Regions from separate parts of the Bradyrhizobium sp. 613_E4_N2_2 genome, predicted to be linked through region 2. Evidence: predicted binding sites of a transcription regulator. Region 2 holds the regulator's gene; each other region holds the start of a gene.
The links. Region 2 encodes LexA, which represses DNA repair genes until DNA is damaged. Its sites were predicted from a motif close to TGTTCNNNNTGTGTTCNG; they were not measured.
Positions count from the first base shown of each region.

Region 1: AB7290_RS33400 (DUF3072 domain-containing protein) is a predicted target of LexA. The motif match lies at 5,912-5,929, and genes of this name have one in related genera.
Region 3: AB7290_RS37260 (ribonuclease T2 family protein) is a predicted target of LexA. The motif match lies at 5,022-5,039, and genes of this name have one in related genera.

Region 1 covers NZ_CP197234.1:7,050,012-7,060,285, forward strand. The annotation lists gene AB7290_RS33365 (HAMP domain-containing protein) at 1-2,771, shown strand, start outside; gene AB7290_RS33370 (HWE histidine kinase domain-containing protein) at 2,786-4,276, shown strand; gene AB7290_RS33375 (hypothetical protein) at 4,365-4,670, opposite strand; gene AB7290_RS33380 (hypothetical protein) at 4,727-4,984, shown strand; gene AB7290_RS33385 (hypothetical protein) at 5,081-5,326, shown strand; gene AB7290_RS33390 (hypothetical protein) at 5,425-5,610, opposite strand; gene AB7290_RS33395 (hypothetical protein) at 5,629-5,850, opposite strand; gene AB7290_RS33400 (DUF3072 domain-containing protein) at 5,966-6,160, shown strand; gene AB7290_RS33405 (DUF6496 domain-containing protein) at 6,232-6,531, shown strand; gene AB7290_RS33410 (hypothetical protein) at 6,544-6,906, opposite strand; gene AB7290_RS33415 (Do family serine endopeptidase) at 7,178-8,713, opposite strand; gene AB7290_RS33420 (universal stress protein) at 8,908-9,744, shown strand; gene AB7290_RS33425 (hypothetical protein) at 9,776-9,988, opposite strand.
Region 2 covers NZ_CP197234.1:4,033,302-4,043,575, reverse strand. The annotation lists gene AB7290_RS19285 (alpha-hydroxy acid oxidase) at 1-930, shown strand, start outside; gene AB7290_RS19280 (HAD family hydrolase) at 944-1,570, shown strand; gene AB7290_RS19275 (hypothetical protein) at 1,726-1,920, shown strand; gene AB7290_RS19270 (molybdopterin molybdotransferase MoeA) at 2,152-3,363, shown strand; gene lexA (transcriptional repressor LexA) at 3,540-4,241, shown strand; gene AB7290_RS19260 (hypothetical protein) at 4,449-4,670, shown strand; gene AB7290_RS19255 (hypothetical protein) at 4,863-5,297, shown strand; gene AB7290_RS19250 (GAF domain-containing protein) at 5,520-6,461, shown strand; gene AB7290_RS19245 (ComEC/Rec2 family competence protein) at 6,471-8,759, opposite strand; gene AB7290_RS19240 (DUF2171 domain-containing protein) at 8,855-9,088, opposite strand; gene AB7290_RS19235 (YybH family protein) at 9,268-9,654, opposite strand; gene AB7290_RS19230 (glutamine--tRNA ligase/YqeY domain fusion protein) at 9,668-10,274, opposite strand, start outside.
Region 3 covers NZ_CP197234.1:7,859,595-7,869,868, forward strand. The annotation lists gene AB7290_RS37225 (branched-chain amino acid aminotransferase) at 1-279, opposite strand, end outside; gene AB7290_RS37230 (MarR family winged helix-turn-helix transcriptional regulator) at 616-1,158, shown strand; gene AB7290_RS37235 (response regulator) at 1,155-1,886, shown strand; gene AB7290_RS37240 (ATP-binding protein) at 1,905-3,293, shown strand; gene AB7290_RS37245 (DUF3617 domain-containing protein) at 3,463-3,993, opposite strand; gene AB7290_RS37250 (hypothetical protein) at 4,024-4,317, opposite strand; gene AB7290_RS37255 (hypothetical protein) at 4,501-4,962, shown strand; gene AB7290_RS37260 (ribonuclease T2 family protein) at 5,085-5,804, shown strand; gene AB7290_RS37265 (23S rRNA (adenine(2030)-N(6))-methyltransferase RlmJ) at 5,984-6,844, shown strand; gene AB7290_RS37270 (cold-shock protein) at 7,099-7,314, shown strand; gene AB7290_RS37275 (outer membrane protein) at 7,400-8,023, opposite strand; gene uvrC (excinuclease ABC subunit UvrC) at 8,273-10,274, shown strand, end outside.

The sequences.
Region 1 (10,274 bases), 3.0 Mb from region 2:
CGATGATCACGAACCTCCGTCTCACGACGGACGTGAACACAGAGCAGGACTGGCTCAAGACCAACCTCGCCAAATTCACCAACATGCTCCAGGGTCAGCGCGATCTCACCACCGTCGGCCGGCTGCTGCTGACCGAATTGTCACCCCTGGTGAACGCCCATACCGGCGTGATCTACCAGGTCGAGAACGAGGATAGTCCGCGGCTCCTGTTGCTCGCCTCCTATGCCGGCGACGGCGTCTATCCCTATCAGCGCGTGCTCCCGCTCGGCGACGGCCTGATCGGCCAATGCGCCCTCGACAGACGGCCGCGCGTCATTGCCGACATTCCACCCGACGTGGTGCCGATCAACTCGGCGCTGTTCCGCGTCGCGCCAAAGAACCTCGTCGTGCTGCCGGTGCTGTTCGAAGGCCAGGTCAAGGCGGTGATCGAGCTCGCCTCGCTGACCTCGTTCACGACCTCGCAGATGACATTCCTCGAGCAGCTTACCGACTCCATCGGCATCGTGCTCAACTCGATCGAGGCGACGATGCAGACCGAAGGCCTGCTCAAGCAGTCGCAGCAGCTTGCCGGCGAGCTTCAGACCCAGCAGCGCGAATTGCAGCAGACCAACGACCAGCTCGAGCAGAAGGCGCAGCAGCTCGCCGAGCGCAACGTCGAGGTCGAGCGCAAGAACCAGGAAATCGAGCAGGCCCGCCGCGCACTGGAGGAAAAGGCGACCGAGCTCGCGCTGACCTCGAAGTACAAGTCCGAATTCCTCGCCAATATGAGCCACGAGCTGCGCACACCGCTGAACTCGATCCTGATCCTGGGACAGCAGCTCACCGACAATCCGGATGGCAACCTCTCGGCCAAGCAGGTCGAGTTCGCCCGCACCATCCATGGCGCCGGCACCGACCTGCTCAACCTCATCAGCGACATCCTGGATCTCTCCAAGATCGAATCCGGCACGGTGACGGTCGACGCCGAGGAGATTCTGACTGCAAACCTGCTCGAGACCGTCGGGCGGCCGTTCCGGCACGAGGCGGAAAACCGCAACCTGTCGTTCAAGATCGACGTCGACCCGAACCTGGCCCGCAGCATCGTCACCGACTCCAAGCGCCTGCAGCAGGTTCTCAAGAACCTGCTTTCCAACGCCTTCAAGTTCACCGCCGAAGGCGAGGTGCGCCTGAAGGTCGTCGCCGCGGTCGGCGGCTGGGGCACGGATCATCCGGTGCTGAACTCAGCGCCGGCGGTGATCGCGTTCGAAGTGACGGACACCGGCATCGGCATTCCCCTCGAGAAGCAGAAGCTGATCTTCGAGGCGTTCCAGCAGGCGGACGCCGGCACCAGCCGCAAATACGGCGGCACCGGTCTCGGACTTGCGATCAGCCGCGAGCTCGCGAGCCTGCTCGGCGGCGAGATCCATCTGCGCAGCGCGCCCGGCAAGGGCTCGTCCTTCACGCTCTATCTGCCGCTGAAATATTCCGGCCCGACGCTCGCGCCGCGTGCACCCGCGCCGCAGCAGTACAGTCAGCCACCGGCGTTGCAAGCGGCTGCGCCCGAACAGCAGCGCGTCATCGAGCAGATTGCCGACGACCGCCTCAACCTCGCGCCCGGCGATACCATCCTGCTCATCGTCGAGGACGATCCGCATTATGCCCGCGTGCTGGTCGATCTCGCCCGTGACAAGGGCTTCAAGGTTCTGGTCGCCGCGCGCGGCGCGGAGGCGCTGGAGCTCGCCAAGCAGTATCAGCCGCGGGCCGTTTCGCTCGACGTGTTCCTGCCTGATATGCTGGGCTGGACGGTGCTGAGCCAGCTCAAGCACAATCCGCTGACCCGCCACATCCCCGTGCAGATCATCACGCTCGACGAGGACCGCCAGCATGCGCTGGCCCGCGGTGCCTTCTCCTTCGTCAACAAGCCGACCACGACCGAGGGCGTCTCAGCCGCGCTGACGCAGATCAAGGAATATGCGCGGCCGCGGCGCAAGCGGCTCCTGATCGTCGAGGACAACGAGGCCGAGCAGCTCTCGATCCGCGAGTTGCTGCATCACGACGACATCGAGATCGTGACGACGGATACCGGCGCCGGCGCGCTCTCGACACTGCGCGAGGCACCCTGCGATTGCGTGGTGCTCGACCTGCGGCTGCCCGACATGAGCGGCTTCGAGGTGCTGGACCAGATCCGCAACGACGAGGCGCTGTCGAACGTTCCGGTGGTGGTCTTCACCGGCCGCGAGCTCTCGGCGGAGGAAGATGCGGAACTCCACACCATGGCGCGCAGCATCGTGGTCAAGGGCGTGGAATCGCCGGAGCGCCTGCTCGACGAGACCGCCTTGTTCCTGCATCGCGTCATCACGGAACTGCCGGTCGAGAAGCAGCGCATGCTGGAGAAGCTGAACAGTTCCGACGAAGACCTGATCGGCAAGACCGCCCTGCTCGTCGACGACGACGCCCGCAACATCTTCGCGCTGTCGAGCGTCTTGGAACGTCGGGGCATGAAGGTGCTGACGGCCACGACCGGCCGCGAGGCGGTAACGCTGGTCGAATCCAATCCGGAGATCGCCATCGTGCTGATGGACATCATGATGCCGCAGATGGATGGCTATCAGACCATCGGCGTCATTCGCGAAAATCCGGCCTTCGCCCGCCTTCCGATCATCGCGCTGACAGCCAAGGCGATGAAGGGCGACCGTGAGAAATGCCTGGAAGCCGGTGCGTCCGACTACCTCGCCAAACCCGTCAACACCGATCAATTGCTGCTTGCAATCCGCATGTGGCTGCACCGCTGAGTTTGGATCCGCGAATGGACCACGAAAAGGTCAACATCCTCCTCGTCGACGACCAGCCGGCCAAGCTGCTCGCCTACGAGGTGATCCTGAAGGAACTCGGCGAGAACCTCGTGATCGCATCATCGGGCCGCGAGGCGCTGGAGGTGCTGCTCAAGACCGAGATCGCGGTGATCCTGGTCGACGTCTGCATGCCCGAGCTCGACGGATTCGAGCTGGCCGCGATGATCCGCGAGCATCCGCGCTTCCAGAAGACCGCGATGATCTTCATCTCGGCCATTCAGGTCAGCGATATCGACCGCTTACGCGGCTACGAGATGGGTGCCGTCGACTACGTCCCGGTGCCGGTCGTGCCGGAGGTGCTGCGCGCCAAGATCAAGGTGTTCGCCGAACTCTACCGCAAGACACGCGAGCTCGAACGGCTGAACCAGGAGCTCGAAGACCGCGTTCGCGCACGCACGGCCGAGCTGGAGAATTCCACCGCAAAGCTGCGCGAGAGCGAAGAGCGGCGCAGCATGGCGATCGCCGCCGGCAAGATGGGATCGTGGGACTGGGACTGGGTCAACGGCGACTGGATGTGGGACGAAGGCCAGTACCGCATCTTCGGCGTGACGCCGGAGACCTTCAACGTCACCTCAGCCAACATCCAGGCGCTGCTGCACCCTGATGACGTCGACCAGTTCGGCCAGGCGATTGCCGCGTTCAACACCGGCGCGCACGCCTATGAAGGCGAGTTTCGCGTCAGCCGGCCCGATGGCGAGGTGCGCTGGTGCGTCGGCACGGCAGCCGCGACGGTGGACCAGGGCGGCCGCGTGGTGCGCGTGAGCGGCGTCACCGTGGACATCACCGAACGCAAACGCGCGGAAGAGAGACAAAACCTGCTGGCGCGCGAGGTGGATCATCGAGCCAAGAACGCGCTGGCGCTGGCGCAATCGATCGTGCGCCTCACCCGCGCCGACGAGGTCAAGGCTTACGTCAACGCCGTCGAGGGGCGCATCAACGCGCTGGCGCGCGTGCACACGATCCTGTCGCTGTCGAGCTGGCAGGGCGCCGAACTCTCAAGGCTGATCGACGAGGAGCTCGCGCCCTACTCGCTCGGCGGCCAGATCAAGCTGGCCGGTCCGGAAGTTCAGCTGGCGCCGGCGACAGCGCAGACGCTGGCGCTGGCGCTGCATGAGCTTTTCACCAACTCGGCGAAATATGGCGCGCTCTCGACGCGGTCTGGGCGGCTTGCGATCGGCTGGCAGGTCGAGGACGACCACCTCACACTGACCTGGGACGAAACCGGCGGTCCGCTGGTGAGGACGCCGAAATCCCGTGGCTTCGGCACGCGGAGCCTGCTTGCCAGTGTGGAATCGCAACTCGGCGGACAGGCGGAATTCAACTGGCGTGCCGAAGGCCTGTTGTGCCGCCTTGAGGTGCCGCTGACGCGGAAGACCGTAGCGCCGCCGGCCGCGAGCAAGTTCGACGTGGCTCCGTCCGAACCCCTTCAGCGGGCCTCAGGCTAGCGCGTTTGCGAGCGAAGTGGGCTCCGGTTCGCGCGTAAAGATAGGAATCTGGAGCTTCGGCCCTGATTCACTCAGAACCGATCATGATCTAGCGCGTCGCGGCGACCCTCATGCTCTGCATCGCCTGCGGTTCGTCAGCGACACGTCCTTCCAGCCAGGCTTCCGTTTGCGAAAGCTCGCGCAGCGCCCGCGCGTAACGGCGGGCTGCGCTCCGCTCGGCGCCGCGCGGCAGCCTGCGCGCCTTGCGCAGCATGTCCGCAGCCGCGTTGCGATAGGCCAGCGAGCGATAGAGAAAGACGACCTTACCCATATCGAATGTTCCCGTGTTGATGGCATTCATCCTCGCAAGACCGCCATGAACGTCGGATGAAGCGGGGAATGACAAAATCGTCATGACAATGGAACCCGCAATCGTCGCATGCGTTTTATGCCACACCGCGAGGCGGTTCCATGCGCGGGAAAAAGTCGCCGAGCCTCATCTCTCCGACCGGCGTCATCAAGCTGATGACGCATGCGATGATGGGCGCAGCCCTCGGCCTTGTCTTCGGTCTCGCCCTCGTCCTGTTCAATCCGGCCGTCGCAAATTTGTTGAACCACGGCGGACATTCGGCCGGCATGGTCTTCATCATCACACTGGTGACGACGTTCGCGATCGGCGCAACGCTCACGGGCCTCGTGTTCATCCTCGCCGAGGACAAGGAATTTTGAAGCGCGCGTGACGCGCACCGGGCGATTTCGTTCGGAACTCCTGCAGCAAATGGCGGTTGGCTGCCTGCGTCAATTCAACTCAGGGAGTTCCCGCGCATGAAAACCACCAAGCTCGCTCTTACCGTGATGTTGGCAACCGGCCTCGCCGCCGCTCCGTTCGCCGTGCAGGCCAAGTCGCATAAGGCCAAGCATGGATCCGCTATGTCCTCGTCGCAGACCACGGGTGCCAACACCAAGTCCTCCAAGGGCGCTGATCCCTCCGGTCAAGGTGGTTCTGGCCCCGGCTCCGACCAAGGCGGCACCATGACGAACAACAAGGGCGGCATGAGCAACACCAAGTGAGCTCCGGCCGACAATCAAAGGCCTCGCGGCGACGCGGGGCCTTTCGCTTTGGAGCTGGAGTTTGGAGCTAGATTGGGAATCCTTCCAGCGTCGCATCGCTAAAGCGGCCGTCCCGTGGCATTCGCCTTCACGAGATGCTCCAGCCGTGCACGTTTGCGTGCGATCAGGAGCTGCGCTGCGGCATCGTCGAGACCCTCGCGCTGCAATTGCCGGATGGCGGAGCCGAGTTCGAGAATTTCGGCGCGCAGTTTTAGAATCCGGTACGTGTCCGGGTCTTCTTCCACCGCACGCTCCCAAAATTCTCAGCGGCGCGCGATCACGCGCAGCGGACTACCGGATGTCGTTGCAGGACGAAGGCGGACCCGCTCGCGGACGTCAGGCAAGACATCGCCGCCACCGGCCGCCTTCCATTCGCCGATCAGCAGGTTGATTTTCCGGCGCAGATCCATCTGCGCCAGGGCCTTTTCTGTGCAGTCGCGGTCGCGATCGACGAGGTCGCGCACAGACACCTCGATGTCGGCCATCTCGAGCCTCAAGGCGCTGATTTTGCGTCGAATTTCATTAATTCTGTTGTCCATGGCTTGTTAGAACAAAATAAGAACATATAGTCAAGTGACGATTTGAGAACGGAGAGGCCAGATGCAGGTTCAGGGTAAATACGACGCCAGGGTTTTCCTCACGGAGCAGATGACGAGAGCGCAGGGGCTGAGGCTGAAGCGTCTGAGCGAGGAAGCCTATCAGCCCACTCAATACGATCGGGCTCTGTCCTCCACTGAGGCTGCGCGCCGCATTCGAGCGCTGGAAGACGAGATCGAGTTGGCGAACTCCTTCTGAGGAACGCGGCCAGCGCATTTGGAACGTAGGGTCAGTGATGCGGTTCTTTCCCGGGCCAAGGGAGAGAGTTGATGGCACGCAAGGCAAAGAAACGCCGCTACTCACGCAGCGCCAGCAGTGATGTCGAGCGCGAGATGCGCGGTTATAAGAAGGGCACCGCGAAAAGCGGCCCCGGCGGTCGTGGCGGACGCGTGAAGAGTCGCAAGCAGGCGATCGCAATCGGCCTGTCGGAAGCGCGCGCGAAGGGCAAGAAAGTCCCGAAGAAGGCGTCGAAGCGGAAAACGTCCAAGAAGAAGACAGCCAAGAAGACGGCCAGGAAGACGACCAAGACAACGAAGAAGACCTCGAAGCGCAAATCCAGCAAGCGGTAACGCCCACCCGCGTCAGATCATGCTGCCCGGCATGAAGCAGCGGATCGAAATCCCGAACGCAGTCTTCACCGGCCATACCATGGTGTGGCCAGCCCGGTTTGGCTCGGTGATGACGGCCTCATCAGGCACATCCACCCACTGCCCGTCGAGCCGCACGCGATAGTGCCCATCGTGCGATTCCCAATCGGGGTCGGATACAGCAAAGCCATCTGCATCCGAGCAGCAGGGCCCAAGATGGCTGCGCAAGCTGTCGAACCAGGGTTTCAGGGGCGAGTTGGCGTAGCGGCCATCGTCGCGCCCCAGGGCGCTTCCGGTCGTCAGGACAAGCGGCGCCACAAGCAGCGCACACCTCAGCGAGAGCTTCAATCGATCCATGTCGGCACCGATCAAATGCGAACCACCGGTTCCACAAGAAGGCCGGGCGTTCGAAGTTCCACTCCTGCAATTCGCCTGGGCGTCTTCATTGACGCCAAAGCCCAACACGTGATTCCGAACTGTGACGAGCGAACGCGGCTTTTTCGGACGAACCCGTCATCAACGCTGCCGTTAACGAGAATGTTATCGGCACCTGTGGGAATCTTCCAGACGCGCACGAAAAAGGCGGCCCGCAGGCCGCCTTTTGAGTTTGCCGCGGGAAGCGCGAGGCTTAGGCCAGCGGCACCGCGACGAACCGCGTCGCTTCCTGGCTCTTCACCTGCAACAGCACGCTGTTCTTGCCGGACGATTTGGCCTGCGCCAGCTCGGAGCGGACGTCACCGACATTGGCAACGGCCTTGCCACCGACATTGAGAATGACGTCGCCGGTCTGGATGCCGCGCTGCGCGGCGGGTCCCTGCGGATCGACCTCGGTCACGACCACGCCCTTTTGGCCCGCGCCCTGGACGTCGCCTGCCGGCGCCAGGCTGAGACCGAGGCGCGGCGTGCCGGTGTTCGGCTGCGCCTTGCCCTCGCCGGCCTTGGCCTGCCGCTCGTTCGGCAACTCGCCGAGGGCGAGTGTCACCGTCTTGCTCGCGCCTTTGTGGAAGACGTCGAGCTTCACGGACGTGCCCGGCGCCAGGGTGGCAATGGTGCGGGCGAGATCGCGGGAGTCCTTGATCGCGGTACCGTTGACGGCGGTGATGACGTCGCCCGCCTCGATGCCGGCCTTCGCCGCGGGGCTGCCGTCCTGCGGATTGTCCACGATCGCGCCGCGCGCCTCCTTGAGGCCGAGGCTGTCGGCGATCTCGGCGCTCACCGGTTGCACCTGCACACCGAGCCAGCCGCGGGTGACCGAGCCCTTGTCCTTCAGCTGCGCGACGACGAGCTTCGCGGTCGAAGCCGGAATGTCGAAGCCGATACCGACCGAACCGCCGGAGGGTGAGAAGATCGCGGTGTTCACGCCGATCACGTTGCCGTTCATGTCGAAGGCCGGACCGCCGGAATTACCCTTGTTGATCGGCGCGTCGATCTGGATGAAGTCGTCATAGGGACCGTTGCCGATGTCGCGACCATTGGCCGAGACGATGCCGGCGGTCACGGTGCCACCGAGGCCGAAGGGGTTGCCGACCGCGACCACCCAGTCGCCGATGCGCGGCTTCTGGTCGGAGAATTTGACGAACGGAAAGTCCCTCTTGCCATCGACCTTGATCAGCGCGAGATCGGTCTTCGGATCGGTGCCTACCACCTTCGCGGTGTAGCTCGTGCCGTCATCCATGGTCACCTGTACCGACTCGGCGTGATCGACGACGTGGTTGTTGGTCACGGCATAGCCGTCGGCGGAGATGAAGAAGCCGGAACCCTCGCCCGTGATCATCTGGTGGCGCTGGCGCGGCATGCCGTTCATGCCACCCGGGCCGCGGAAGCCGAACTGCCGCGAAAACTGGTCGAACGGCGAATCCTCGTCCGAATCCATCCGGTTCTGTTGCAGCATCGCGCTCTTGTCATTGTCCTGGTCGATCCTGACCCGCACCGAGATGACGGCGGGTTTGACCTTGCTGACGAGATCGCCGAAGCCCGGCGGCGTCGCGGCGGCTTCCGCCGCCTGGGCCGGCCCGATGAAGGAATTCAGACCGAACTGCGAAGAGGCGGGAGAGGCAGCGAGCACGGCCACGCCAAGCGCGGCCACGGTGCCCAGCAGCGCAAGCCGGCGCGGCTTCAAGATCTTGCGGGACGTGGTGGTGTCGGAATTGACGTGATCGTTCATGTCGAAATGTCCATGTTGGGTAAGTCGCCTTGCAACCAACATGGACATCGTCACCTTACGGCGTCCCGTCCGTCCGATTAAATCTTGGCAAAGGTGCCGCGAAAATCAGGGCTGCACATTTGATGCGGCTCAACGCAGGCCCCGTGCGCCGTGATAGACTGCGGCCACTGGATGATGTCCACCGGAGGCGCGCCATGTACAAAGACATTCTCGTCCACATCCCGACCGAGCGCCCGATGAGCGCGGTGATCGACGGCTCGATCTCGCTCGCGGCGAGACTCAACGCACACGTCGACGCGGTCGCCGTCGGGTACGTCGCGAGCAGCACTGCCTATGTCCTGGATGGCGGTGCCGCCGTAGCGGCGGTGTTCGAGATGGAGCGCGAGCGCGCGGTGGAGCGTGCCGAGGCCGCGTTGGCGATATTTCGGAGCGAAGCCACGAACGCCGGCATCTCCTGCACCTGCCACCCGCTCGGCGCAATCCCCGCGGACGCAGCCGGCTCGCTCGGCGAGATGGCGCGGCTCCACGATCTCAGCATCGTGCTGCAGCCCGATCCGGCGCAAGGCTCATTCGACAATGATATGCCCGGCGAGATCCTGTTCCAGGCGGGCGGACCGGTGCTGTTCCTGCCCTACACCTTTCGTGGGTCATTCAGGGCGAACCGGATCGGCATCTGCTGGGATGGCAGCCGCCTCGCCGCTCGCGCGATGCGCGACGCCGCTCCCTTCCTGGCCCGCGCCGAGGAGATCGTGATCATCACGATCAACGAAGCCGACGCGGTTCCCGACGAGGTCTCAGCAAGCCATCTGGCAAGACACCTCGGCCGGCGCGGATTGTCGACCCGCACCGTCAGCCTGTCGGCGGCGCGCTCCGACATCCAGCCGACCATCCTGTCGCTGGCCGCCGACGAGAGCCTCGATCTCCTGGTCATGGGCGGCTACGGCCACTCGCGGTTGCAGGAACGCTTCCTCGGCGGCGTCACCCGCGCCATGCTGGAAGCCATGACGGTCCCGACGCTGATGTCGCATTGATCGAGAGATGATCCGCAACGGACCGACGCGCTCACGCCGCGGCGGGGGTCTCAAATGGCGCGGTGGCGATGGCGTCGTCCTCGGGTTGCGCATTGCACGCGTCGAAATGCGCCTTCAGCGCAATCTCGGCGAGGTATTCGAAATGTTCGGCTTGCCCAAGGAGTTGCCAGTTCTGGAGCGGCCGATAGGCCGCCTGCTGACGACAGAGAGACGCCAGCGCCCGGTAGCGACGTACGTTCTCCATGAGACCCTCCCTCGCATTCACTGAGCTTATTGCCCTGATTTACGTCAGGCCGATGGCGGTTATGCAAAACATTTACTGCGTGCGAGGCGCCCCGCGCAACCTGGGTTAACGTCTGGGAAACGCGCAGGCCTCCATTGGTTCCTATCGGAGAACCCCACGTGGAACTCATTGGCCAGGCGTAGCGCTGGCGCGCGACGGAGATGCCGATCAGATCAAGATACCGTTCGATCGATTCCGGCCACCCGATGAGATTGCCCTGCATTTCTGCGCAGAACTCTAGCGCGAG
Region 2 (10,274 bases):
CGCGTGCTGCGCGACGTCCGCGAGGTCGACGGCTCGGTCGAGCTGTTCGGGCGCCGGATGCGGCTGCCGGTGGTGCTGGCCCCTGTCGGCGCACTGGAGATCTTCGATCCGGATGGCGCGGCGAGCGTCGCCCGCGCCTGCGGCACCTTCGGCGCGGCGCACATGCTGAGCTCGGTGTCCGAGCCCGGCCTGGAGAAGACCGCCGAGGCCGCCCCTGATGCGCTGCGGCTCTATCAACTCTATGTGCGCGGCGACGACGATTTCGTCGCCGATGTCGTCAGCCGGAGCGAGAAGAACGCCTACGCCGCCTTCTGCCTGACCGTTGATACCGCCCATTACAGCCGTCGCGAACGTGACATTGCCAAGCGCTATGTTCGCGAGAGCCGCCTGCGCGCCACCGGCGGCGATTACCAGAAGGGCCTGGAGTGGCGGACCGTGAAGATGATCAAGGACAAGTTCAAGATCCCGCTCATCCTGAAGGGCATCGCCACCGCCGAGGACGCCCGGATCGCGGTCGATCACGGCGTGGAGTGGATCTACGTCTCCAACCATGGCGGCCGCCAGCTCGATCACGGCCGCGGTGCCATGCATGTGCTGCCCGAGATCGCCGAGGCCGTGAAGGGACGCGCCAAGATCATGGTCGACGGCGGCTTCTGCCGCGGCACCGACATCGTCAAGGCGATCGCGGCGGGCGCGGACATGGTCGGCATCGGCCGGCTGCAATGCTGGGCATTGGCCGCGGCCGGCGAGGCCGGCGTGAGGCGAATGCTGGAGCTGCTCGAGGACGAGGTGCTGCGCTGCCTCGGCCTCTTGGGCGCCACCTCGTTCGCCGAGGTCGACAAGTCCTGCCTGCACCAGGCGACCGCAACGAATGCGCCGAGCGTGTTCAGCGCGTTCCCGCTGTTCGACCACGACCCCTATCGATATTGAGTGAAAGGATGCAATGAGCTCGCTCTCTCCCGGCAGCGCGGACGCGCTCCTGTTCGATCTCGGGCGCGTCGTGCTCGACATCGATTTCTCCAAGGCGATCGCCTGCTGGGCGGGACATGCCGGCTGCAAGCCGGAAGCCATCGTCGCGCGCTACGTGCGGGACAGCGAAGCCTACCGGCTGCACGAGGTCGGCAAGATCAGCGACGAGGCCTATTTCGACTCGCTGCGCGTCTCGCTCGGGATCGGCATCTCGGACGCGCAGTTCCTGGAGGGCTGGAACGCGATCTTCGCCGGCGAGATGCCCGACATCGCCGAGCTGCTGCCGCGTGCGGCACAGCAGTTGCCGCTCTACGCCTTCTCCAACACCAATCGGCCGCATGTCGACCACTTCTCGAAGGAATATGCCGGCCTGCTCGGCCATTTCCGCGAGCTGTATCTGTCGTCCAGCATCGGCCTGCGCAAACCGGATGTGGAGGCCTTCGACCATGTCGTGGCCGCGATCGGCGTGCCGGTGAACCGCATCGTGTTCTTCGACGATCTTGCCGAGAACATCGAAGGAGCGCGGTCGCGCGGCCTGACCACGGTCCACGTGACCTCGCCCCGCGACGTCGGGAACGCCCTCAAGGCGCTCGGAATCTGATCTCTGGCCGGCAAGCCGACGGGCCGCGAATGGAACTATTTTGCCCGGGGGCGAGGAACCAAGTCCCTTTGTGCATTTTTATACAGAGTTCCCGGAACGATTGCCCCTCTCAGGACTCATGAGTCCGTTGGGAATTCTACATCGGGCTTATCGTCGTGTTGGGCAAAACCTACCTCACCAAGCAGGCCTCTCTGCTGATGAAATTCGCCAGAACCACCTCGGATTCTGACCTTTCCGCAAAACTGATCAGCAAGGCCGCCGACCTGAAATCCCAGGCCGACCCGCTGCCTGACAAGGATCAGGGCCCCGCAGCGCCGGACGTCAGTCCGTACAAGCAGCCGGGGGGCTGACCGATGCTGGCCGTGGCTCTCGTCCTTCTCGTCCTCGCCATGGCCATCCTCGTACCGGTCTGTCTCGCCTTCTGGATCATGCCGCGGCGGACTTGATGCTCACCCTTCATCGCAGAGCGGATGACGCAGGATAAATCATCCTGCGCGGCCACTGTTTTGCCTCTGCGCCTGCACTCGGCTAGAACTCTCGCCGCCGATTTGCCCGAACGGGCCCAGCAGGAGTTTTCACCCGTGGCCCTGATGCCGGTTTCCGACGCGCTCGCTGCGGTGCTGGCGGGCGCAGAGCCGCTGCCTGAAGAGATGATCGCGCTCGACGCGGCCTTCCACCGCGTGCTGGCGCGCGACGTCGCGGCGCGGCGCACGCAGCCGCCGCAGGCGATGTCGGCAATGGACGGCTATGCGGTGCGCGCGGTCGATGCGGCGCAGATCGACTCCCAGCTCACCCTGATCGGCGAGGTCGCGGCGGGCCGACCGTTTGCGGGATCGGTCGGCGCCGGCGAGGCCGTGCGTATCTTCACCGGCGGTGTCGTTCCCGATGGCGCTGATGCGGTCGTGATCCAGGAGGACACGATCGCGGACGGCAAGCGCATCACCATCAAGGAAGCCGCCGTAACGGGGCGGCACATCCGCCCCGCCGGCGTCGACTTCTCGGAAGGCGACGTGCTGCTGCGCAAAGGGGCCCGGCTCACCGAGCGCGACCTCGCGCTCGCCGCCGGCATGAATTACCCGCAACTGCCGGTCCGGCGACGCCCGAAGGTCGCGATCCTCGCCACCGGCGACGAGCTGGTGATTCCGGGTACGACGCCGGGTCACGGCCAGATCGTCTATTCCAACGGTTATGCCCTGCACGCGCTCGCCCGCAGCGAGGGCGCCGATACCATCGACCTCGGGGTTGCCGCCGACACGCTGGAGGCCACCACGGCCGGCATCGGCCGCGCGCGGGAGAGCGGCGCGGACATCCTGATCACGACCGGCGGCGCGTCGGTCGGGGACCACGATCTGGTCCAGCAGGCGCTGAGGGACGAAGGTATCTCGATGGCGTTCTGGAAGATCGCGATGCGGCCGGGCAAGCCGATGATGAACGGGCGGCTCGGCGCGATGCGTGTGATCGGCCTGCCCGGCAATCCCGTGTCATCTTACGTTTGCGGCTTCCTGTTCATGGTGCCGTTGATTCGCGCGCTTTCGGGCCGTTCGATGATTCATCACCGCCGCGAACGCGCGGTGCTCGGCCGCGATGTCGGCGCCAATGACCAGCGCGAGGATTACCTGCGCGCACGCCTCGAGCTGCGCGACGACGGCACGCTCGTCGCCCTTCCGGTCAATCACCAGGATTCCTCGCTGCTTGCGAATCTTGCTGCGGCACAGGCACTTCTCGTGCGCGCGCCATTCGCGCCGAAGGCCGAAGCCGGCACGCCTTGCGAGGTCTTGCGGCTGCCCGTGTGATCGCTTCGTTCGCGTGCGTTCCGCGAACTTTGTCGCGTTCACGGTAAATTAAGCAGTTGCGGAACATGTATCGAACATATAGTGTCCGTTCATGATTTGTTTCGAGAATGTAGCGGCTTACTGCTGAATTCAGCGTCTCGGAATCGAACGACATCAACCGGGGGATTTTGGTCGAGATGTTAACGCGCAAACAATACGAGCTCCTGCGGTTCATCAGCGAACGGCTGAAGGAAAGCGGCGTGCCGCCCTCCTTCGATGAGATGAAGGACGCGCTCGACCTGCGCTCGAAATCAGGCATCCATCGCCTGATCACCGCGCTCGAGGAGCGCGGCTTCATCCGGCGCCTGCCCAACCGGGCCCGCGCCATCGAGGTGATCAAGCTGCCCGAGCTTCAGGCCGCCGCCGGCAGCCGCCGCGGCTTCACACCGAGCGTCATCGAAGGCAATCTCGGCAAGGTCCGCACGACTTCGAGCCCGCCGGCGGACGAGGGCGAGCGCCCCGTCGCGGTCCCCGTGATGGGCCGCATCGCGGCCGGCACGCCGATCGAGGCCTTGCAGACCCGCAGCCACACCATCAGCGTACCGCCTGACATGCTCGGCTCGGGCGAACATTACGCGCTCGAAGTGCGCGGCGATTCCATGGTCGAGGCCGGCATTCTCGACGGCGACATGGCGCTGATCCAGCGCAACGAGAGCGCCGATACCGGCGATATCGTGGTGGCGCTGATCGACGACGAGGAGGCGACGCTCAAGCGCTTCCGCCGCCGCGGCGCCTCGATCGCGCTCGAGCCCGCCAACGCCGCCTATGAGGTCCGCATCCTCCCGCCCAACCGGGTGAAGATCCAGGGCAAGCTGATCGGGCTGTACCGGAAGTATTGATACCGGACGTGCCGGTATCGGTTATTGGGCGCCCCGCGCTCTTTCGATCGGCATCGCTGATCCGAGATTGGAGCGGACGATTGTCCGCTTCCGCTGGATAGTCTTTCTGGTTTCGCGCAGATTATCCGGCCCCTCCTCCGACGGTAAATCCTCGGCACGCCGCACGAAGCAGCCCTGCTTCGCGGCCTTCAGGTTCGAGGAGAATGCATGCGCCGGATCGTTCCGAGCAAAATTGCTGTGGCGCTGATCGCAGCATCAGCGTCGCAAGCCTTGGCCGTGCAAGCCTTGGCCGTGCAAGCCTTGGCCGCGCAATCGCGGCCCCGTGTCCGCAAGGACACCGCCGTAAGCGAGCAAGTCCGCAAGGCCGTCGACCAACCGTCGCGGCCGGGCTGGCAATATTCCGGCTGGTCGGCGCCTGCGGGGCGCTGACACGCGCCTGCAGAATGCAAAGGGGCGGGCTTTGTTCCTGGTGGATTCGGGAAAGTTAATGTGATTGCGGCCTGCGGCGGCGAGCCGTAGATTTGCCTACAACCCGGCAGAACGTTTGGTATTTCCACTCTGATAGAGGCCTGCGCCTCGATTAAGAGACGTGGGTCGCTATCCCTGCATGAGGAGCACCCGATGTGTGACTACAGCCTGCATGCCGTCGCGTCGCGTCCCGCCGAAGTCGGCGAGACGATCGTCACGACAACCTTCCGCGGCACCTCGACGCGCGGCTTTGCCTCCGCGGCCGATCCGACCGTCGCGGTCTGCCTGCTCCCGGGGACGGAGCTCGCCTTCGCCGACAACGTCCGCTACGACAATCGCTGGATCTGGACGCGCACCGTCAATTCGCGCGTCGGCAAGTTCGGCAAGATCGATCCGCACATTCCCGATCGCCATCATGATGCGATCGAATTCCCCGACGGCAAATCCGTGCTGGTGACGCAGCTGGTCGAAGGCCAGCGTGCGACCGTGCTGCAGCTACCGGTGACCCAGCCGCTCGGCGAGCGCGAGCACAAGCCGCAGACCATCACCGACAGCCGGACAACCATCACCCGCCTGCCGATCGGCTGATGCAGCCATTCCCGGCCGGCAGGTCGGGCCAGGATTGAAATCGCCATCGCCGGCCGAGGCCGGCGAGATGGTGTCGTTTGTGTCCCGCGAAACTCCATCGGGCGGACCAAGCCGTGGCGTCTCCACCGCACGAAGTTTGCGCTGTCCTGCCTGAATTTTGAACGTCCGTTCCGCAGCCAAATGGCCGATGCTTGGTGCGGCTTGAGACGGCGGGCACGTTCGATGAAGACCTTCATTCGCGTCGTTGAACTCTGGGTGCCTGACCGCACGCGCATGCGGCTGGAATTCGGCGGCGGCCTCTACGGCGAAGGGTTGTCCGCGTTTAGGGACGTGAGCGAGGGTCTGCATTTCGGATATGACGAGGGGCTTCCCGGCAAGGCCTGGACCAGCGGCCACCCCGTGATCCTCACCAGATTCACCGATTCCTATTTCAGGCGGACCGATCAGGCCATCGCCGCCGGGCTGACCTGCGGCGTTGCGGTGCCGGTGTTTTCAGGCGAATTCCTGCAAGCCGTCATGGTGCTGTTCTGCGGCGACGATGAGGCCCATGTCGGCGCGATCGAGCTCTGGCACAACGATGCCGAAACCTCCCACGAGATGGCGCTCGTCGACGGCTATTACGGCACCGCCGACATGTTCGAATTCAACTCCCGCCATACCAGATTTCCGCGCGGCTTCGGCCTGCCCGGCCGCATCTGGAAAGCCGGCCTGCCGCTGATCATCAAGGATCTGCACGATGCCAGGAGTTTTCTGCGCTGGGAGGACGCCGCCAAGGTCGGAATCAATCTCGGCGTCGGCGTTCCCTACCGGACCGGCACCGATCAGACCTGGGTGCTGACATTCCTCTCCGCGCAGGCGACGCCAATCGCGCGACGCTTCGAGATCTGGGTCCCGGACGAGGCCCGTTCGGCGCTGGTCTTCCGCGCCGGCGATTGCAGCGGGCAGACCGACCTCGCCGCGCTTTATGCGGCGAAATCCATCGCCAAAGGCGAAGGCAGCATCGGCGGGGCCTGGGCCACCGGCATGCCCGCGCTCAACGACGATCTCGCGCGTGACGGCTCGGTCGCGGCCTTGCAGGCCTGCGCCTCTGGACTGAGCCAGATGGTCGTCCTGCCGGTGATCGGCAACGCCAGGCTCGACGCCGTGCTGGCCTGGTATCTGTAACCCGTCCGCTCAATCCTCGGCCTGCAGGTCGGCTTCCGATGGCGTCGCGTCGCGGTTGCGGGGAGCCGCCGCCTGCGGCGCAAGGCTCGCGCCGAAATCCGCCTCGCCGGCGGCCGCCGGCGACCACGGACGGTCTGCCCCCCTTGCCTTCGCCGCCTGAACCGCGAAGCCGTCGCCGCTTCGCGTCAGCGCCAGCGCGCCCTGCCTTGCGAGACGCTGACGGTCGACAACCATCGCTGCGCAATCCGGCGGCGCCGGCCGCGCCGTCACCACCAGCGCGGCCCGGCTGCAATCGTCAGCCAGTGAATCGATGCGCAAGGCCAGCGCGACCAGGCGCCCGTCGGCGAGCGGCGTCACGCAGCCGGCCTCGTCGCACGACACCCCGGCGGCCAGTGAGGCACTGCCGGCATCGCGCGGATCGGCGTCGGCGGCGAGCCATTCCTTCAGAAGAAAACTGTCCTTGCTCGACCTGATGAGATGCAGGTGCCCATCCCTGCCCCGCACAGCGACGCTCTGGCCGTCACCGGCGATCAGGACATCGGGCTGCCGCGCGCACAGTCCCCAGAGGATCGCGGCCAACAGCACCACCGCGCCGGCCCAGCGCAACGGCGTGCGCAACAAGCCCATCACGATGATTCCCAAGCTTGCAACGATCAGCGGTGCGATGCCGAAAGCCGAGATGCGGCCGACCGCGCCCGGCAAAGCGGCCACCCAGCGCGACACCGCAACCATCCAGTCGATGCCGATCCCCATCAGCCACCAGAACGGACCATCAAGTCCGAACGGCGCTGCAATCAAACCCAACAGGCCCGCGGGCATCACCAGGACCGAGACCACCGGCATCGCCCCGAGGTTGGCGAGCACGCCGAACGGGGTGACGCGGTGAAAATGGAAGGCGGCATAGGGCGTGGTCGCGAGCCCCGCGATCAGCGAGGCCAGGAACAGCATCGCGATCTCGCGTCCGCCCCACATTGCAATCCGCGCGGTCGCGGAATGATCGGGCGACGCAAACAGGTTTGGCATGCCGATCTGCACCAGTGCCACCAGTCCGAGCGTCGCGGCGAAGGACATTTGAAAACTCGGATGCACAAGTGCCTCCGGTGCGACCGCGAGCACGATCAGCGCGGCCACCGCCAGCGTGCGGAAGGTGATGGCACGGCGATCGACCATGACCGCGATCAACACCACCGCGGTCATGAAGAACGATCTTTGCGTCGCGACCTCCGCACCCGACAGCAGCAGATAGAACGCGGCTGCGACCAGCGCGGCGGCCGCCGACCATTTCTTGATGGCAAAGCCGGCCGCCATTCCAGGGATCAACGCCAGCAGCGCGCGCACCGCGAAGAAGACCACGCCGGCGACGACCGCCATGTGATAGCCGGAAATCGAGAGCACATGTCCGAGCCCCGAGATGAACATGGCGTCGTTGACGGGCGTGGTAATCGCATCGCGCCGGCCCGTGAGCAGCGCGGTCGCGATCGCCCGATTGTCGCCCTCGAGCGTGGCGCGGATGCGCGCGTCGATCGCATCGCGCAGACCCTGCATGAAGGCGGCATAACGCAGCCGCAAGCCGCCGGCATCCGGCGGCGCCGATGCCGCAATCGTGCCCATCACGAAGCCGGAGGCGCCGATGCCCTGGAAGAACATGTCGCGCGAAAAGTCATAGCTGCCGGGGCGCACCGGCGACAACGGCGGCAACAGCCGCGCCTTCAACTGCACGAAGCTGCCGACCTCGGGCGCAGTCCCCTTGCGCACGGAGAGGCGCACGCGCTCGAGCTTGACGTCGCTGCGCTGCGCCTCCATCGCGGTGACGCGCAGCACGAAGCGGTCGGTGCGCTCGCGGATGTCGCGGGTCTCGACGAAGCCCGACAGCGAGACGGAATAGAGCGGCTTTGCCAGCACCGTGTGCGCGATCCGCGCCGTCTTCCAGGTCGCCGTGGCAAAACCGGCCGCGACCGCCGCGATCATGATCGCCGGCGCAAACAACCGGCTCCGCCGCAACAGCACGGCGCCAAGCGTGAGCGCGATGGCCGTTGCGGCAACGACCCACAGCACCGGTTCATGATCGGCGGCAAAGTAGAGCGCGATGCCGCCGCCGAACGCGACCGGCACCCACGGCAACAATCGCCCGGCCTCGGCGCGCGCCCATTCGCGCAGGGTCTCGGCCAGCGACGTCCAGAGGTCGAACCCTGCCGGCGCGAGGCCGCCCGCGGAGGCAGCTCGGCCGACGGGCCAAGTCCCCGCGATCCAAGTCCCCGCAATCCCCTGGGACCGAACTGGCCGGCCCGGCTCCGCCATTCCCTGCACCTTACGATACGCGACAGGCCAGGAGGCTACCGGAACGTGCGGCTGCGCGAATAGCGGTACGGATCAGGAACGGAGCGAAGGTCCCCCTACTTTTCCTCTTCCATCGTCACGGCGACGTCCGCCTTGGCCGAGAGCCGAACCTTGTTGCCCTCGACACCGGCGACGAGGCCCTTGTCGATGAAGTGATGGTGGCCCTTGTGGCTGCCCTCGCCGCTGTCCTTCTTGGTCAGCTTGATGCGATGGCCCTCGACCTTGTCGACCGTGCCGATGTGGACGCCATCGGCGCCGATGACTTCCATATGCTCTGCGATGTTCTGCATGGTGGGTTCCTTGTTGGACCCACCCCAACGCGCGGGGGCAGCGTTCGTTGCTATCGCAATTCCGGGGCGCGCCACTTGGCGCGAGCCCGGAATCCATAACCACAAGTCTGGGTTATGGATTCCGTGCCTGGCCCTTCGGGCCATCCCGGAATGACGAGAGAGGCGGAGTAGCGCGACAGCTAGATCAACGGCGCGCGCGACGAGGCATGGTGATTGACGATCTTCCAGTCGCCGTCCTCGCGGAGGATGACCCAGCTCATCTTGACCGAGAACTCCGCCCTCTCGCCGGCGAGGTCAAACGACACGATCGCGGCCATGTTGATCAGGTCCGAACCGGCCTGCGCGGCTTGCACGTCGGAAAAGGCCGCGCTCGGCTGGCGCCAGCGCGGCAGGCCGTTGAAGTAGTCGGCGACGCCGTCCCTGCCCCGATAGAGTCTTGGATTCGAGCCGAAGAAGAACGCGTTCTTCGCATAGAGCGACGACAGCGCAGCCGCATCGAGCGTCGCGAAGCCGGCGCACCATTTCGCGATGATGGCGGAAACGATCGCGTCGGCTTCACTGCTCATAGGCCCAATCCCCTCAGCCCTTGGCGACTTCCTTCGCGAACGTATCGCGCAGGCCTATCGTCCGCGAAAACACCGGCTTGCCCGGCGTCGAGTCCTTGTCGCGCACGAAATAGCCCTGACGCTCGAACTGCATCGGCTCGGTCGAATTGCTTTCCGCAACCGATGCCTCGATCCGCGCGTTGGAGAGGATCTCCAGCGACTGCGGATTGAGATCGGCCGCGAAGTTCGAGGCGTCCGGGCTCGGATTGGAGAACAACTGGTTGTAGATGCGGATCTCCGCCGGCACCGACGTCGCCGCCGGCAGCCAGTGCATGGTCGCCTTGACCTTGCGGCCGTCGGGCGCGTTGCCGCCCTTGGTCGCGGGATCGTAGGTGCAGCGCAGCTCCACCACTTCGCCCGCTGCGTTCTTGATCACACCGGTGCACTTGACGAAATAGGCGTAGCGCAGCCGCACCTCGTTGCCCGGCGACAGGCGGAAGAACTTCTTCGGCGGGTTCTCCATGAAGTCGTCCTGCTCGATATAGAGCTCGCGGCCGAACGTGATCTTGCGCGTGCCGGCCGAGGGATCGTCCGGATGGTTGATCGCCTCGAGCTCTTCGGTCTGCCCTTCCGGATAGTTC
Region 3 (10,274 bases), 3.8 Mb from region 2:
GGGGCGGAACAGGTTCACACCGCCGTCGTCACGCTTGTAGGCCTTGAGGCCTTCGAAGATTTCCTGCGCGTAGTGCAGGACCGCGCCGGCCGGATCGAGCTGGAAGTTGGCGCGCGCCTCGATGCGTGCTTCGTACCAGCCGCCCTTGGCCTGGTTGTAGCGGACGATCGCCATGTGATCGGTGAAAACCCGACCGAAGCCGGGGTCCACCAGCTTGGCGACGCGGTCCTTCTCGGATGTCGGATTGGATGCGGGCTGGATGTCGAATTTCATACTCATGTCCTTGCCTCCCGCTGCCGGTAGCGGCGCTGTTCTGGCGCCCGCCTGCCCTGTTTGGGCCCGGCTGGCTTGATTAGGTTGTGGCTGGACCGCCGCCAGCCTTGTTACGGCCGGTTTCCGTGGCCAGCATGTCGCCGAGGACATGCTTTTGCGGAACGCGGAAGTCCAGTATGTTTTGCCGAAATGCCGCTCGACAATCGCACGGTAGATCTGCTTCGGCCGTCGTCGCCTGTCCGGCTCTCTCCGGCCGCTCCTAGAACTGCCACCCGACGCGAAGCGATCTAAAATTTCGTGCGGGCTGATCGTTTTGTAACATTGAACCCAAGATACGTCAATATGCCTGACATAAATTTCGCAACTCCCTCTCAAGACGCAGCCGAGCCGCGGCCGGCCGCAGGCGATGGAGGCAATTTGCGCTGGGATATCATCGAACTGCTGTTCTTCGCCTATCGTGATTTCGTCGGCGATCCCGACCAGGAGCTGGAGGCTTTCGGCTTCGGCCGGGCCCACCACCGGGTCATGCATTTCGTCTATCGCTATCCCGGCCTCAAGGTCGCCGACCTGCTCGATGTCCTGCGCATCACAAAACAGTCGCTCGGCCGCGTGCTCAAGCAGCTCCTGGACGAGGGCTATATCGTGCAGAAGACCGGCGACAATGACCGCCGCCAGCGCCTGCTCTACGCGACGCCGAAGGGCGAGGCGCTGGTGCAGAAGCTCGCCGGGCTCCAGACCACGCGGATCACCAAGGCGCTCGCCGAGTTGGCGCCGCAGGATGCCGATACCGTCAAGCGTTTCCTGCGCGCGATGATCGACCGCGACGATCCGGACAAGGTGCTGGAGACGATCTTCGCCAACGTCAATCAGGACGGAAAGGAGTGAACGTGCCGTTCGCTGCCACGCTCGCCCGCCCGCCGGTAGAACCGGCCGACGATGCGCCGCATCTGCTGCTGGTCGACGACGACCGCCGCATCCGCGATCTGTTGTCGCGCTTCCTCGCCAGCGAAGGTTATCGCGTCACTACCGCCGCAAGCGCCGGCGATGCACGCTCGAAGCTCATGGGGCTGCATTTCGATCTCCTGATCCTCGACGTCATGATGCCCGGCGAGACCGGCTTCGATCTCGCCCGCTTCATCCGGACCTCCTCCTCGGTGCCGATCGTGATGCTGACGGCGCGGCACGAGGCCGAAGCCCGCATCGAGGGCCTGCAGATCGGGGCCGACGATTACGTGGCAAAACCGTTCGAGCCGCGCGAGCTTGCGCTGCGCATCAACAACATCCTCAAGCGCGCCGCACCGCCGCCGCAAACCGCCGCGGTGGAGAAGATCGCGTTCGGCCCTTACGTCTACCATCTCGATCGCGGCGAGCTGCGCCAGGGCGAGGAGGTCATTCACCTCACCGACCGCGAACGCGAGATGCTGCGGATTCTCTCGGAGACCCCGGGCGAGACCGTGCCGCGCAGCGCGCTCACCGGCAATGGCAGCGTCAACGAGCGCGCCGTCGACGTGCAGATCAACCGCCTCAGGCGCAAGATCGAGACCGACCCCGCCAATCCGCTGTTCCTCCAGGCGGTACGCGGGATCGGCTACCGCCTGGTGGCCTCGCCATAAAGCAGTGAAGCGCGACCGATGAGCACGATCGATACCGGCCTGACGCTGTTGAAGAGCGCCGCCGGCCGCGTCTCCGCCGCCAATGGCTGGATGGGCAACGCATTCAAAGGCTGGATGCCGACCGGCCTCTATGCCCGCGCGCTGCTCATCATGATCGTGCCGATGGTGATCCTGCAATCGGTCGTCGCCTTCGTGTTCATGGAGCGGCACTGGAACACGGTGACGCGCCGCCTGTCGGCTGCCGTCGTGCAGGACATCGCCGCGCTGATCGACGTCTACAAGGGCTATCCGCAGGACAAGGACCGCAACGAGATCCGCCGCATCGCCCAGCAGCGCCTCGGCCTCGTCGTCGACTTCCTCCCCGCCGGCGACATGCCGCCGCCGGGCCCAAAACCGTTCTTCTCGCTGCTCGACCAGACGCTGTCGGTGCAGCTCGGCCGCCAGATCGGACGCTCGTTCTGGATCGACACCGTCGGCCGCTCCAACCTCGTCGAGATCCGCATCCAGCTCGACGATGCCGTAATGCGCGTGTTCGCGCAGCGTAGCGCCGCCTATGCCTCGAACTCGGAGATCTTCCTGTTCTGGATGGTCGGCACGTCCTCGATCCTCCTGATCGTAGCCGTGCTGTTCCTGCGCAACCAGATCAAGCCGATCCTGCGGCTGGCAGACGCCGCCGAGAGTTTCGGCAAGGGCCGCGAGGCGCCGAACTTCAGGCCGCGCGGCGCGCGCGAGGTACGGCGCGCGGCGGTCGCCTTCCTCGAGATGAAGTCACGCATCGAGCGCACGATGGAGCAGCGCACCGCGATGCTAGCCGGCGTCAGCCACGATCTGCGCACCATCCTGACCCGGTTCAAGCTCGAGCTGGCGCTGATTGGCGACAACCCAGAGCTTGAGGGCATGCGCAAGGACGTCGACGAGATGTCGATGATGCTGGAGGACTACCTTGCGTTTGCCCGCGGCGATTCCGGCGAGCAGTCGCAGCCGACCGACATGGCGCAGGCGCTCGAGGAGCTGCGCAGCGACGCCGAGCGCCACGGCCACACCGCGACCGTCGCGTTCCACGGTCTGCCCGTGGTGACCGTGAAGCCGGCCTCGTTCAAGCGCTGCCTCGCCAACCTCGTCACCAACGCGGCGCGCTACGGCAAGAGCATCGCCATCAACGGCCAGCGCGATCACCGTTATTTGACCGTCACGGTCGAGGACGACGGCCCCGGCATTCCCGCGCACTTGCGCGAAGAGGTGTTCAAGCCGTTCCTGCGGCTCGACAACGCCCGCAACCAGGACGAAGGCGGCACCGGCTTGGGGCTAGCCATCGCCCGCGACATCGCGCGCTCGCATGGCGGCGACATCACCCTCGGCGACAGCCCGATGGGGGGATTAAGGGCGAGTGTCCGGATTCCGGTGTAGGCGGCTCTTCCTTCTCCCCTTGTGGGAGAAGGTGGCGCGAAGCGCCGGATGAGGGGTTGTTTCCGCGAATTCAGAAGTAAGAGAGTCACGCGCGGAGAGATACCCCTCACCCGTCTCGCCGCTACGCGGCGAGACACCCTCTCCCACAAGGGGAGAGGGGAAGACAAACCTACTTCGGCAGCAACGCCTTCAACTTGTCCATGTCGCGCACGTTCATCTTGAAGCCGCCGGGCATCACGATGTCGCCGGGCTTCTGGTCGGGCTTGCAGGCCCCGAGCCACTTGGCTTCGAGCTGCATCGTGGTGTCGCGGCCTGCTGCGCCGGCGGCGCCGCCTTGTGCATGCGACGAGGTCTTCACCGTATAGGCCGAGTTGAAATCGCCGGTGATCTCGGCATGCGAGGTCGTGCTGATGCCGGCGACGTTGCACTCGGAATCACTGACATAGCCGGTCGCGGTCTTCTTGATGTCCTGCTTGGCGCAGATCTGCTTGGCCATCGGGGAGACGTTGTTGTTCATCTCCTTGTCGACGGTCTCGTCGGTGCAGTGCTGCATGGTCATCTCGGGCATGGGCGTGCCGGTCCTGACCATCTTCATTTCCCAGAGACCGGCCTTGCGCACCGGCAGATCGTCGGCGCTGGCGCTGCCTGCCGACACCACAAGACAAAGGGCCGAGCCGAGCAAAGCGAGCTTGCGCGTCATGTGGGAAGCTCCCGACGTTCCGAAAGCGCCTCAGTACAGCGTACGGATCGGCTGTTGGGCAGCGCCATAGGGCACCCAACGGCAGGAGAACGAGATATAGCCGCCCTCAAAGGCCTGCACCGCGAGGAATTTCACGACCTTGCCGTAGCGCGCGCAGTGATCGACCGCGACCTGCCGCGCATCAGCCTGGGTCGCCAGCGAATAAGCGATGATGCCGCCGGTGTCGTTGCCCTTGAACGGAGGCACCGGAAGGAGATCGGCGCGTGCCGACTGGCTGGCCATCATCCCCAGGGCAAGAAAGCCCGCGGCCGCAATGATTCGCATTCCCGTTACTCCAATTGGTTGGGACCAGTTTACGGTGCCGGGAGGTCCATGAAAAGAACTGATGCCCCGCCGGCTGCGAGGTTGGGGTCAACTCTTGGCCAAGTGTTGCCGCGCTGCACTTGACCTGCCCCGGCCTTCGCGGCACCGTCCATCCTTCGCAAGACCCAGCTGTCCGGATTGCCCATGCGCGCCCTCCCCCTGAAATCGCTCCGCTTTGCCACCTTGCTTGGCCTCATGTTCGGGGCGCTGTCGCTCGGTGAGGCCAGGGCCGCCAATCCGCTGGAGCTGAACTTCTGGCTGAACGGGCCGCGCTATGACGGCGCCGTCGTCGATTGCGAGAGGGCGCTGCCGACCATCGCCACCCAGTTCTGGGAGAAGGAAAGCTCGTTCTGGAATTCCTCGTTGAAGATCACCGGCTTCGCCGCCGTTCACGAGATCGCGTTCCGGCCCTGGCAGTCTGACAACATTCCGCGCCGCTATTGCACCGGCGACGCCATGCTCAATGACGGAAAGGTGCGCAAGGTGCATTTCTCGATCATCGAGGATGGCGGCTTCTCCGGCTACGGCAATGGTGTGGAATGGTGCGTGGTCGGGCTCGACCGCAACTGGGCCTACAATCCGTCCTGCCGCGCCGCCAGGCCCTGAGGCTCGATCGAAAGGCCTGAATCGGACTGATCAGGCGCCTGACGGGCCGGCCCGAATTTTGTTCTTGAAATGTTCTTGTTGCCTGCTAGGCTGACTGCACAGTCTAGTTGAGGGGCGTCGCCATGTTTCATTTTAGATTGCATTCGTTCACCCGTCTCGTGATCTCACTGACCCTCCCCCTGGTTCTGGCCGCCGGGCTGGTCGCGCTGCCGGGCGGCGCGAAGGCCCAGGACAAACGGCAGAACGCGCCCGGCGAATTCGACTTCTATGTGCTGTCGCTGTCATGGTCGCCCTCCTTCTGCGAGGAGGCGTCCGAGCGCAACCGCGGCGGCGGCGGTGGTCGCTCGCAGATGCAGTGCAGCGGGCGGCCCTACGCGTTCGTGGTGCACGGGCTGTGGCCGCAATATGAGAATGGCTTCCCTGAATATTGCCAGCGGCCCTCGCCACGCCTGAACCGCAACATCGTCTCTTCGATGCTCGATTTGATGCCGGCGCCGGGGCTGATCTTCAACGAGTGGGACAAGCACGGCACCTGCTCCGGGCTCGACAGCCGCAATTATTTCGAGACGATCCGAAAGGCGCGCGCCGCGATCAAGATCCCGGCGGAATATCTCGAACTGTCGCAGGCCAAGACCGTGGCGCCGGGCGAGGTGGAGGAAGCCTTCATCAAGGCCAATGCGGGCCTGAGCAACGCGGCCATCTCGGTCACCTGCAACCGGACCCGGCTCTCGGAGGTCCGCATCTGCCTCAGCAAGGACCTGCAATTCCGGGCCTGCGAGGAGATCGAGCGCCGCGCCTGCCGCCGCGACCAGGTGACGATGCCGCCGATCAGAGGTGGCTAGTCCAACTGCTCATGCCCCGTACGCCGCGCCGCTTCGGCGGTGCGCTGCAGAATCGGGGCCTATGCTGCATGGGAATCCAGACCCGGGCCCTGGCCCGCAACGCTAAGAGCGTTGCAGCGCGTCCGGGACAGACGCGCATGCCGCTTTGCTCAAGCCGTGACGTAGCGTAGTCCTGTCTCATGAACTACCGTCACGCCTTCCACGCCGGAAACTTCGCCGATGTCATCAAGCACATCGTGCTCGCGCGCATCATTACTTACCTCCAGGACAAGCCGGGGGCATTCCGTGTCATCGACACCCATGCCGGCGCCGGCCTCTATGATCTCGAAAGCGACGAGGCGCGCCGCAGCGGCGAATGGCTGACCGGCATCGCGCGGCTGATGCAGGCGCGCCTGTCGAACGACGCCGTGGCGCTGGCCAAGCCCTATCTCGACATCGTTCGTGCCTACAATCCGAAGGGCGAACTCAAGGCCTATCCGGGTTCGCCGCTGATCACGCGCGGCCTGCTGCGGCCGCAGGACCGCCTCGTTGCCTGCGAGCTTGAGCCGAAGGCGCGCAAGGCGCTGATCGGTGTGCTGCGCCGCGACGAACAGGCGCGCGTGGTCGATCTCGACGGCTGGGTCGCGCTGCCGGCCTTTGTGCCACCGAAGGAACGGCGCGGGCTCGTGCTGATCGACCCGCCGTTCGAGGCGAAAGACGAGTTCGAAAAGCTCGGCGACGCCTTCTCGGCGGCTTTCGTGAAATGGCCGACCGGTATCTATGTAATCTGGTACCCGGCCAAGAGCCGACGCGCCACCGACACGCTGGTGCAATCAGTGGCGCGGCTCGCAGCCGCAGCAAAACCGCCAGGAAAATGTCTGCGTCTCGAATTCAGTGTCGCGCCGCAGCTTGATGGCGCCGCCCTCACCTCCGCCGGATTGTTGATCGTCAATCCGCCGTACACGCTGCATGGCGAGCTCAAGACGATCCTGCCCGAGCTGGAGATACCGCTCGGACAGGGCGGAGCTGCCAGATTCCGATTAGAGGTGCCGAGGCCGTAACACACCGGCATTCTTGGGAAAAAGATGCAGGAGCGGTAGTCAATCTGCAGAGAACCGTATTATGCTGTTTCCGTGACTGGCTTTACGTTCCGCTTCCGCGAATGGTTGCGGCGGAGTGAAGGCCTAAGAAAGATCCGATCGGACCGAAAGAAAGGTCCGCCCAAGGATGGCCAGCTCCCGGGCTTCGTAAGGCCCGGTCATGTCGTGACGTGAGTCTGCGTCGCGACGGAGGAGCAATGAGGGGGAGTTTCCCGATGGCCATGACGGGAACGGTCAAGTTTTTTAACGGCGAGCGCGGCTACGGTTTCATCAAGCCCGACGACGGCGGGCGCGACGTCTTCGTGCACATTACTGCTGTGGAGCGGGCGGGACTGAAAGATCTCGCCGAAGGACAGCGCATTACTTTTGAAGTCGAGCCGGACAAGAAGGGGAAGGGACCAAAGGCAGTCAATTTGGTCATCGTCTCCTAGAGCGTTTTCGAGCGAACACCTGGCGAAAAAAATCCCGGCCGCGAGCGGCCGGGAGGCTATTGTCCGGTATTTTCTTCTTCAACTATCAGAAGTGATAGTTCACGCCGGCGCGCACAACGCTGGCGCTATAGCCGTTTGACACGCCGGTAATTGCGAACTGGCTCGTCGACAGATCGATGTAGAGATATTCGAGCTTGGCGCTCCAGTTCGGCGCGAAGCCGACTTCCGCGCCGGCACCGATGGTCCAGCCTGCGGTGGTGTGCGACTCCGTCCAGCCGAATGTCTGCGCGCGCAGTTCGCCGAAGGCGAGGCCGGCGGTGCCGTAGAACAGCACGTTGCTGAAGGCATAGCCCGCACGGCCGCGCAGCGTGCCGAACCAGGGGTTGGAGAACTTCCACGGCGCGAAGGTGTCATCAGCGCCCGCGGCCTGGATATCGCCCTCGACGCCGAACACCCATGGACCGTTCTGGAAATTGTAGCCGGCCTGTACACCGCCGACGAAACCGGAGGGCTTGACGGGCGAGTTACTCACCGAGCCCCACTCATAGCCGAGATTGGCACCGAGATACGGACCGGCCCAACTATAGGCATTGAGCGGCTGATTGACGGTGTAGGGCGCACCCTGCCCGTAATTGAGATCGGCGGCCTCTGCCGAAGCTGTCCAGCCGGCTGCAACCAACACGGCTGCGCCTACAACGAACCCCCTCATCGGTACTCTCCAACGCAACGGCCGCCCCCCGCGATGCCTGCGCCGCCGCGCAAGGCAAAATCGCATGGTTACGGAACCTCCTCTTTTTCGCGTAAGATTTATCGAGAGTTTTAAGTTAAAGGCCTGTTAAGCCGGGTTACCACGCTCTTAACAGGCTTAAGCAAGTGTTACCCGGACCCGCGCCGCCATCCTGTGTGTGCCGCAAGGCTGGAACTTCAAATCGGCACCCCCAGCGCTTAAATTCGCATCATGGCTCACGATTCCACCGACAATCCGGACGACGCACGCGCGCGCAAATCTCCGCGCGGCACGACGGCCGACGCCCCGCCGGAGAGCCTGGCGCCGCCGGACCTCGATCCCGCCACCACCGCTGGCGAGGACGAGGACGACGCGCTGCTGCCTGACATCCTGGAGGAGAGCGGCGCGGTCGGCGAAGAGCCGCTGGCGACCGGCCATGAAGCGATCGAGCGCGCGGTCCGCCTCGCGCCCACCTCGCCGGGCGTCTATCGCATGCTCAGCGCCAATGCCGACGTGCTCTATGTCGGCAAGGCCAAGAACGTCAAAAAGCGCCTGTCGAACTATGCGCGCCAGAGCGCGCCGCAACCGGCGCGCATCCTGCGCATGATCGCAGCCACGGTGACCGTGGAGATCGTCTCGACCAACACCGAGACCGAAGCGCTGCTCCTGGAAGCCAATCTCATCAAGCAGCTCCGGCCGCGCTTCAACGTGCAGCTGCGCGACGACAAGTCGTTTCCCTACATCCTGATCACCGGCGACCATTGGGCGCCGCAGATCCTCAAGCATCGTGGTGCGCAGTCGCGGCCCGGCCGCTATTTCGGCCCGTTCGCTTCCGCCGGCGCGGTCAACCGCACCATCACCGCCTTGCAGCGCGCGTTCCTGATCCGCTCCTGCACCGATTCCTTCTTCGAGAGCCGCTCGCGGCCCTGCCTGCTCTACCAGATCCGCCGCTGCGCCGGCCCCTGTACCCGCGAGATCGATTTCCCCGGCTACACGACGCTGGTGCGCGAGGCGACTGACTTCCTCTCCGGCAAGAGCCAAGCGGTGAAGCAGGAGCTTGCCGGCGAGATGGAGAAGGCCTCCGGCGAGCTCGAATTCGAGACCGCGGCACTCTACCGCGACCGCCTCGCCGCGCTGTCGGCGATCCAGTCGCAGCAGGGCATCAATCCGCGCACGGTGGAAGAAGCCGACGTGTTCGCCATCCACCAGGAGGGCGGCTTCTCCTGCGTCGAAGTGTTCTTCTTCCGCACCGGACAGAACTGGGGCAACCGCGCCTATTTCCCGCGCGCGGAGAAGACCTATACGCCGGAGGAAGTGCTGGGGTCGTTCCTCGCCCAGTTCTACGACGACAAGCCGCCGCCGAAGAACATCCTGCTCTCGCACGAGATCGAGGAGAGCGAGCTGCTCGCCAACGCGCTGTCGATCAAGGCCGGCCACAAGATCGAGGTCACGGCGCCCAAGCGCGGCGAGAAGAAGGAGCTGGTCGCCCACGCGCTGACCAATGCGCGCGAGGCGCTCGGCCGCAAGCTCGCGGACACCGCGACGCAGAGCCGGCTGCTCGACGCCATGGCCACGACGCTGAGCCTGCCGCATTCGCCCAAGCGCATCGAGGTCTACGACAACAGCCACATCCAGGGCACCAATGCGGTCGGCGCAATGATCGTCGCCGGCCCCGATGGTTTCGTGAAGAACCAGTACCGCAAGTTCAACATCAAGTCGGAAGGGCTCACGCCGGGCGACGATTACGGCATGATGAAAGAGGTGCTGGAGCGCCGCTTCAAGCGCCTGATCAATCCGCCCGAGGACGCCGCCGGCAAGGCCAAGGACGACGACTTCCCGCAATGGCCCGACCTCGTGATCATCGACGGCGGTCGCGGCCAGCTCAACGCCGTCCGGGAGATCTTTACGAATCTCGGCCTGACCCAGGTGTCGCTGATGTCGGTCGCCAAGGGACCGGACCGGGATGCCGGCCGCGAAACCCTGTTCATGCCGGAGCGCGAGGCAATCAAGCTGGAGCCGCGCGATCCCGTGCTTTACTTCATCCAGCGCCTGCGCGACGAGGCCCACCGCTTCGTCATCGGCTCGCACCGCAAGCTGCGCAAGAAGGACATCCGCGAGGCCGGTTTGCAGGAGATTCCGGGCATCGGCCCGTCACGCAAACGTGCCTTGCTGCACCATTTCGGAACCCTGAAGGAGATCGAGCGGGCCTCGATCGCCGATCTCGGCAAGGTTC